Regions from separate parts of the Rhizobium acidisoli genome, predicted to be linked through region 1. Evidence: predicted binding sites of a transcription regulator. Region 1 holds the regulator's gene; each other region holds the start of a gene.
What was found. The regulator LexA, encoded in region 1, represses DNA repair genes until DNA is damaged. The targets are predictions, from matches to a motif close to TGTTCNNNNTGTGTTCNG.
Positions count from the first base shown of each region.

Region 2: a site for LexA is predicted at 1,114-1,131, ahead of CO657_RS21890 (2'-5' RNA ligase family protein). Genes of this name have one in related genera too.
Region 3: a site for LexA is predicted at 1,086-1,103, ahead of CO657_RS22115 (YifB family Mg chelatase-like AAA ATPase). Genes of this name have one in related genera too.
Region 4: a site for LexA is predicted at 1,337-1,354, ahead of CO657_RS13000 (ATP-dependent helicase). Genes of this name have one in related genera too.

Region 1 is NZ_CP034998.1:1,628,478-1,630,677, forward strand. Features, by position in the region: partial or broken gene CO657_RS08140 (ComEC/Rec2 family competence protein) at 1-901, shown strand, start outside; gene lexA (transcriptional repressor LexA) at 882-1,601, opposite strand; gene CO657_RS08150 (VOC family protein) at 1,798-2,200, shown strand, end outside.
Region 2 is NZ_CP034998.1:4,493,263-4,495,462, reverse strand. Features, by position in the region: gene CO657_RS21900 (SDR family oxidoreductase) at 1-455, shown strand, start outside; gene CO657_RS21895 (methylated-DNA--[protein]-cysteine S-methyltransferase) at 472-1,035, opposite strand; gene CO657_RS21890 (2'-5' RNA ligase family protein) at 1,201-1,800, shown strand; gene CO657_RS21885 (M14 family metallopeptidase) at 1,889-2,200, shown strand, end outside.
Region 3 is NZ_CP034998.1:4,533,200-4,535,399, forward strand. Features, by position in the region: gene gshB (glutathione synthase) at 67-1,014, shown strand; gene CO657_RS22115 (YifB family Mg chelatase-like AAA ATPase) at 1,193-2,200, shown strand, end outside.
Region 4 is NZ_CP034998.1:2,622,352-2,624,551, forward strand. Features, by position in the region: gene CO657_RS12990 (PrkA family serine protein kinase) at 1-283, opposite strand, end outside; gene CO657_RS12995 (VOC family protein) at 691-1,167, opposite strand; gene CO657_RS13000 (ATP-dependent helicase) at 1,397-2,200, shown strand, end outside.

The sequences.
Region 1 (2,200 bases):
CGTCATGCCGGCCGGGCTGCTGGCGATGTTGCTCATGCCGTTCGGTCTGGACGCTCCGCTCTGGAAGGTGGTCGGCTTCGGCCTCGATCTGGTGATCGTAGTCGCCAAGACGGTGTCAGGTTGGGGCGGCGATATCGGCGTCGGCCGCTTGCCCGCCTGGTATTTCGCCGTCGCCGTCGCAGGCTTCCTGCTGCTGACGCTGCTCCGCACCCGGCTGCGCCATGCCGGCACAATGATCCTCGCAGTCTCGACGCTCCTGGTGCTGATTCTGCCGGTTCCGCGGCCGCCGGATCTGGTGATTTCGGAGGACGGCGGTCTGGTCGCGCTCGTCGATACGGCGGCAATGGCTTCCAATCGTGAAAACCCGCCGGATTTCATCTTCGACCAGTGGCAAAGAGCGTTGGTCCTGCCGACGCATCACCCGCCGAGAATGCTGGATGGCCCCGCTATCCCACCGGAGGGAGAAGACCGCCGCGTCAGGCTTTCCCGCGAGCAGCAGAATGAAGCAAGGACAGCAATGCGGGCGGCTGCCGCGGGCGGAGAAACAAACCGCTTTTCCTGCGTCAAGAAGGCCTGGTGCACATCGAGGCTTGGCAATGGCCGTGTGGTAACCATCATCGACAATGCCGCTTATCTCGGTCCGGCCTGCGATTCGGCCGATATCGTCGTGACGCCGGTCCGTCTGCGTTTCAACAGCTGCCGCTCAGGCGCGACGCTCTTCACCGGTGAGACGCTGCGCAGGACCGGTTCCGTCGAGTTGCGTTTCGCGGATGCCGGCCTGGAGGTCGCAACCGCATTCGAAACGCTGTCGCGGCCGTGGATGCGCCAGCGCGCCTATGACTGGCGCAGCAACAGTTTTGTCGAATCTGGTCTGTCCGGTGTCAGTGATAGCGGCGAATGAGGCCGACGAGTTTGCCCTGCACCTTGACGCGGTCCGGCCCGAAGATCCGGGTCTCGTAAGCCGGGTTGGCCGCTTCAAGTGCGATCGAGGCGCCCTTGCGGCGGAAGCGCTTCAGTGTCGCTTCCTCGTCATCGACGAGCGCAACGACGATGTCGCCGGGGCTTGCGGTGCTGCCGTTGCGGATGATCACCGTGTCGCCATCGAAGATGCCGGCGTCGATCATCGAATCGCCTTTGACCTCCAGCGCATAATGTTCACCGGAGCCAAGCATGTCGGCGGGAACAACGATGTCATGGGTGTTGTTCTGGATCGCCGAGATCGGAACGCCGGCAGCGATTCGGCCCATGACCGGCACCGAGACCGAGTTGCCGTTGTCGGCGACGGGTTTTGCAGGCGCGGGGGCAGCAGCCGGCTGGGGCTTGCCAAGGCTGCCCTCGATGACGCTTGGCGAAAAGCCGCGCCGGGGCTGGATGCTGGGGCTATAGGCTTCGGGAAGCTTGATGACCTCGAGCGCCCTGGCGCGGTTCGGTAGGCGGCGAATGAAACCGCGTTCTTCGAGCGCCGTAATCAGGCGATGAATGCCGGATTTCGAGGCCAGATCCAGGGCATCCTTCATCTCGTCGAAAGATGGCGGAACGCCGGATTCCTTCATGCGCTCATGAATGAAAAGGAGAAGCTCCTGTTGTTTGCGCGTGAGCATCGGCGTGTGACCCCTGATTGAAACAAATCCAGAACAGACACTATATGTTCCATATGTGTTCCGCAAGGTGCTAAATTTCCGTAAAACTTGCCGCCAACTCGTTGAGATTTTTATTTTCATTCGCCGGATTGGCACACATGTCTTGCATTGGGGGTGGGGCTGTCGCACATCTCTTGTCGTTTGAGGGAGGGATATGATGAACGAGCGTTCCGCCAAACCGCACCCGCTGGATCATGTCGTGCTGCCCGTCGTCAATATCGATCTGGCCCGCGAACGGCTCGGCAAGCTCGGCTTCACCGTTGCCGCCGATGCCCGCCATCCCTTCGGAACGGAGAATGCCTGCGTCTTCTTTGCCGACAAGACCTATCTGGAGCCGCTTGGTATCGCCAGCGTCGAAGAGAGCGAGGCGTCGGCGCGACACGGCAATGTCTTCACCGCCCGCAACCGCGCCTTCCGCTTCCGTTGCGGCGAGGAGGGGCTTTCGGCGGTGGCGTTTGCCACCAGCGATGCCGGCCGCGATCATCGCAACTACGCCGGCAGCGGATCGAGCGCCGGCGAGATGCTGCAGTTCAGCCGGCCGATGAAAATGCCTGATGGGT
Region 2 (2,200 bases), 1.7 Mb from region 1:
TGCCGCTCTCGCCGCTCGACGCTCTCAAGGTCGAGGAATGGGACCGGATGGTCGACGTCAACATCAAGGGTGTTCTCTATGGCATCGCCGCGGCGCTGCCGATCATGAAGGCGCAGGGATCGGGGCAGATCATCAACCTGTCTTCGATCGGCGGCCACAGCGTCTCGCCGACGGCTGCCGTCTATTGCGCGACGAAATTCGCAGTTCGTGCGATCTCGGACGGGCTGCGGCAGGAGACTGATCGCATCCGCGTGACCGTCATTTCTCCCGGCACGACGACCTCGGAACTGGCCGAGACGATCACCGATCCGACCGCGCGGGACGCCATGAAGGCGTTCCGGGCGATCACGATCAGTCCGGAGGCCGTCGCCAATTCGATCCTCTACGCCATCAGCCAGCGCGACGACGTCGATGTCAGCGAGATCATCATCCGACCGACGGCGAGCCCGCATTGAGCAGCCGGCATTTCGACTAGAGGCCCAGCGACTGCTGGGCCGGCGGCGGTGGGGCAAGGCTGACGCCTTCGAGTTCCAGCATACGGGCCTTCGATGACGAACCGCCGGGAGCGGAGAAGCCGCCGATCTTGCCGCTGGCGGCCAGCACCCGGTGGCAGGGAATGATCAGCGCGACCGGGTTCTTTGCCATCGCCTGGCCGACGTCGCGGGCGGCTTCCGGCCCAGCGCCGAGTTCTTTCGCCAGCGCGCCGTAGGTGGTCGTACGGCCCCAGCCGACGCGCCTTGCTGCCGCATAAATATCCCTGAAAAAGGTATCCTGGCCGGCCAGATCGAGTTCGACGCCGGAGAAATCCGTTTCCTCACCCTGGAAATAGCGCTTCACCGCCGCGACCGTTTCGAGCACATCCGGCGTCGGCGCGCCGGGTTCGGCATCCGGCAGGCGGCGCAGCAACAGCCGTTCGGTCGCTTCCGCTGACTTCGTCGGCAGCTGGAAGCGGGCGATGCCAGCGTCGCTCCAGGCGATGCCGCAGAAACCACCGGCGGTTTCGAAGGTCAGATAGTGGTATATCGTCTGGGCCATGACAGAGCCTCCACGTTTTTCGATTACCACCAAAATCGTACGGGACGGCCGCTGTTTCAACCCGATTCTTGCGCCTCGTGTTCTTTTTTTGTTCCAACCGTGCTACCCTTGCGCGATATCCTGGCGCCATGAGATGGGGAGCGGGCCATGACGGCTTGGAAGCCGATGAACCAGACGTCTTTTGCCTTCGCACATGATCGCAACGGTCGCGGGCGGCGGAGCAGAATGGACAATACCGGCAACCGGCTTTTCTTTGGTCTCTGTCCTCCACCAGCCATCGAGCGACAGGTGGCCTCGATCGCCGACGATTATAAGAATGCTTTCTCTCTTTCCGGTCAGTTGCGGCTGACGACACTGCATGTAACGATCCGCTGGGTCTGCGACTATCCTAACTTGCCGGAACACGTGATCTTCGCGGCACTGCAAGCCGGCGTTGGAGCCGAGAGCCCGCCGATCACCATCACCTTCGACCGGATCATGAGATTTCCGCAGGCGCAGGCGCTGGTACTCGCTGGTGAAGGCGGGCGGAAATCCCTTGCCAGGCTGCATCTCCAACTCGGCGTCGCCATGCACAATGCCGGACTGCCGCGCAGTATCGGCCACACATTCACGCCGCATATGACTCTGCTCTATGACCGCAAGGCCGTGCCGGCAATGATGCTCGACAGACCGGTCTCGTGGACGGCGTACGAACTCCTGCTGATCCACAGCGTTCTCGGAAAAACCAAACACCACATCGTCGATCGCTGGCCGCTGCTCGGCTGAGGCACCGTGCACGGTGAGACTTGCGCTTGCCGGATATCCGCGGATAAAGGGAAGAGCCGTTCGGATGGCAATGCGGAGCGAAGGCAGCATGGACGTTTCAGAAATCATCATCCCCGGCGATACGCCAGGAACGGAGTGGCGGCTGCCGGTGCTGCGTTTTGCAGGCCACGATCCGAAGGCGCCGAAGATCTATATCCAGGCCGCACTGCATGCCGGCGAGCTGCCGGGAACGGTGCTGCTGCATTTCCTCTGCGAACGGCTGCGGCAGGCGGAGAGCGAAGGCGGGATCGCCGGCGACATCACCATCGTGCCGCAGGCCAATCCGATCGGTGCGGCGCAATCGCATTTCGGCGACCTGCAGGGCCGTTTCGATCTTGGGTCACGCACCAACTTCAACCGG
Region 3 (2,200 bases), 1.7 Mb from region 1:
TTGATTGACCGTTGCGTTTGATACCGGGCCGACCTACATCTGTCCGGCATTCAGCGAGGGACGGAAATGGCCAAGATCACCAATGTAGCGGTCCAGATGGATCATGTCGCCGGCATCAATATTGCGGGCGACTCCACCTTCGCCATGAGCCTGGAAGCCCAGGCACGCGGCTACCGGCTGTTCCATTACACGCCTGAGCGCCTGAGCTTCCGCGACGGCAAGCTCTATGCCAGCGTCGAGCCGATGCTGCTGCGCGACGTCAAGGGCGATCACTTCGAGCTTGGCGCGCCTGAGCGCGTCGATCTTTCCACAATGGATGTCGTGCTGCTGCGCCAGGACCCGCCCTTCGACATGGCCTATATCACCTCGACGCATCTGCTCGAGCGCATCCACCCGAAGACGCTTGTCGTCAATGATCCGGCCTGGGTGCGCAATTCGCCCGAAAAGATCTTCGTCACCGAATTCTCCGACCTGATGCCGAAGACGCTGATCACCAAGGATGCCGCCGAGATTCGCCGCTTCCGCGACGAGATGGGCGATATCATCCTGAAGCCGCTTTACGGCAATGGCGGCGCTGGCGTCTTCCATTCGACCCGCGACGACCGCAACCTCTCCTCGCTGCTCGAAATGTTCGGCCAGCTTTTCCGCGAGCCCTTCATCGCCCAGCAATATCTGCCTGATGTGCGCAAGGGCGACAAACGCATCATCCTCGTCGACGGCGAATTCGCCGGCGCCATCAACCGCGTGCCGGCCGAACATGACAGCCGCTCCAACATGCATGTCGGCGGCCGCGCCGAGGCGACCGAGCTGACGCCGCGCGAGAAGGAAATCTGCGAACGGATCGGCCCGGCGCTGCGAGACCGCGGCTTCCTGCTCGTCGGCATCGATGTGATCGGCGATTACATGACTGAGATCAACGTGACGTCGCCGACAGGCATCCGCGAGGTCAAGAAGTTCGGCGGCGCCGATATCGCAAGCCTGCTCTGGGATGCGATCGAGCGCAAGCGCGGCTGAGCCTGCGGCGCTGCGACCCCACGCAGCCACTGTGACCGGGTACAACCTTGGTCACAGTCTATATCTGACTACGTTCCTTTCTTGTTCTTGTTTTATTCCCGCTTCCGTGCCAGATTGCAACCGCTGGCCCTGAAGGGTTGCGGGCGGTATAAGAGTTTGCGGGCAGGGGGATGGGTTTATGGTCGCGCGTGTCAGTACGGTGGCATTTCAGGGCATCGAAGGGGTGCCGGTCGAGGTCCAGGTCATGATCGCGCCTGGCAAGATCGGCATGCAGATTGTCGGCCTGCCTGACAAGGCGGTGGCCGAAAGCCGCGAGCGTGTGCAGGCCGCCCTTCATGCCTCCGGCCTGGCGCTGCCGGGCAAGCGGGTAACCGTCAATCTGGCGCCGGCCGATCTGCCGAAAGAGGGTTCGCATTTCGATCTTCCCATCGCGCTTGCCCTGATGGCCGCACTCGGCGCCATTCCCGCCGATGCACTGTCGGAGTATGTCGTCGTCGGCGAGCTCAACCTCGATGGCACGATCGCCGCCATATCGGGCGCGCTGCCGGCAGCCATCGGCGCTAATGCGCTCGGCAAGGGGCTGATCTGCCCGGCCGAAAGCGGCGCCGAGGCCGCCTGGGCCGGCGCCGAGGTCAATATCCTCGCCCCGCGCAGCCTGATTGCCCTTGCCAATCATTTTCGCGGCACGCAGGTACTATCTAGGCCGGAAGCATCGATCCGCGCCAATGCCGCCAACCTGCCGGATCTTGCCGAGATCAAGGGCCAGGAAAGCGCCAAGCGTGCGCTCGAAGTGGCGGCCGCCGGCGGCCACAATCTGCTGATGGTCGGGCCTCCCGGTTCCGGCAAATCGATGCTGGCGGCAAGGCTGCCGTCGATCCTGCCGCCGCTCTCGGCCGCCGAGCTGCTTGAAGTCTCGATGGTCCATTCGATCGCCGGCCAGCTCACCGGCGGCAAGCTGTCCGACCGCCGGCCGTTCCGCACCCCACATCATTCCGCCACCATGGCGGCCCTCGTCGGTGGCGGCATCCGCGCCCGGCCCGGCGAAGCCTCGCTTGCCCATCACGGCGTGCTCTTCCTCGACGAGTTCCCCGAATTCACGCCGCAGGCTCTGGATGCGCTGCGCCAGCCGCTCGAAGGCGGCGAATGCGTCATCGCCCGCGCCAACCACCGCGTTTCCTATCCGGCG
Region 4 (2,200 bases), 990 kb from region 1:
AGAAGGAAACGATGCGTTCGATCGTCTCTTCCATGCCGTGGAAGCCGGCAAAGGCCGGATAGATCCGGATGGTCCTGTTCATGAAGATTCGGCCGAGCCGCGCATCTCTCGCAGTGTCGACCATCTGCGGCTCGCCGATGGCGGCGAGCAGGCGCTCGGTCGCATTGGCATAGGCGATCGGGTCTTTTTTGCAGAGATCGAGATACTCGGCCACCGACATATCGGTTTCGCGGCGCGCTTCGTAACTGCGCGTAAACGCATCGAATACGGATTCGTTCAGCATGGGCCCTCCAGTAAGGTTATGCCGCAGGCTCAAAGTCGTATAACCATCGAGATGGCTACGACGTTCCTAAGAATCAATAATTTCGTAGGTATATTCGACGCTCACCGGCTGTTTCTTGCAACGCACAAAAACGTGCATGCACCGGTTATTTTTACTCTACGAAACTGTTTCTCATTATAGTTGAAAAAAGCACCCGTGCGGTATCAGCACATTTCGCGACGTGACAGAAAGATGAAAAGGGTGTGCAATGTCGCCCGTGATTCGAGTTCCGGAAAAATCGACGATTGGCAGCCAAATCTGCGCAGAGTCGATGCTGGACAGCATGTGCCGATCGACGCCCGAGGTGGTGGAAACGGCCGCATGCCGGCCGCGAGCCAATCGTTCGAATCATTCGCCGCCGGCAAAATTCAGCCGTTGAATGCCTTCTCCAGCGCGGCGACATCGATCTTGACCATACCAAGCATTACCTCGGTCACGCGCTTGGCCCGCTCGCGGTCGTTGTCGGCAATCATCTCGGAAAGCATGCGCGGCACGATCTGCCAGGAAAGTCCCCAACGGTCTTTCAGCCAGCCGCAGGCCTCCGGCGTGCCGCCCTTGGCGAGGAATGCTTCCCAGACCCGATCGATCTCGGCTTGGTTTTCCAGCAGGATCGCGATCGAGAAGGAATGGTTGAAGCTGTCGAGCGGGCCGGCCTTCATCGCCAGGAAGGCCTGATCGCCAAGCGTGAACTCGATCAGCTCGACGCTGCCGGGAGGCCCGCTCGGCGTTTCCGCCGGAAGGATGGTGGTGCGGCCGACCCTGGAATCCGGGATGATGGACACATAGAATTCGACGGCTTCGCGTGCTTCCTCCGCGAACCAGAGATTTGAAACGACCTTCGCCATGATACAGCCTCCTTGCTGACGGTTGACCCGGACCCCTGTCCGACGATCCAAGGACGCCCCGCCGGCGCGGGTTCCGACAGAGTGCTGCCGAAATTTTTCCGTCATGGAGTAGCCGTCGCGCGCGGCGCCGCTGCCGCCATGCGCAAACCCCTTGGGATAGCGGCGGTTCGGGAATGAAAGCAGAACATCTTTTCTGGTCTTTCCTTCCCGAATCACTACATTACGCGCCATGAGCAATAGTTTCGACGATATTCCCTTCTTCGACGAAGAGCCGGGCGAGATGGCGCGCAAGCCGCAGCCGCCTGCCGCGCCCGCCGGAAGGGCGCCCGCCACCGGCGGCATTGCCGCCCGCGCCATGGCCGCCCGCGACGGCGGCAGCCGGCCGGATTATCTCGCCGGGCTGAACCCCGAGCAGACGGAAGCCGTCGAAACCCTGGAAGGCCCTGTCCTCGTGCTTGCCGGCGCCGGCACCGGCAAGACGCGCGTGCTGACAACCCGCATTGCCCATATCCTCAATACCGGCCGCGCCTTCCCCTCACAGATCCTCGCCGTCACCTTCACCAACAAGGCGGCCCGCGAGATGAAGGAGCGCATCGCGCTACTGGTCGGCGGCGCCGTCGAAGGCATGCCCTGGCTCGGCACCTTCCACTCGATCGGCGTCAAACTTCTGCGCCGCCATGGCGAGCTGGTCGGCCTGCGCTCCGATTTCACCATTCTCGACACTGACGACGTCGTCCGCCTGATCAAGCAGCTGATCCAGGCCGAAGGTCTCGACGACAAGCGCTGGCCGGCCAAGCAGTTCGCCGGCATGATCGACACCTGGAAGAACAAGGGGCTCGGTCCGGCCGATATCCCCGAGGGCGACGCCCGCGCCTTTGCCAACGGCCGCGGCCGCGACCTTTATTTCGCCTATCAGGCGCGCCTGACGACGCTGAACGCCTGCGATTTCGGCGACCTGCTGATGCATCCGATCGCGATCTTCCGCAAGAACCCGGATCTCCTGAAGGAATATCACGGCCGCTTCCGCTATATC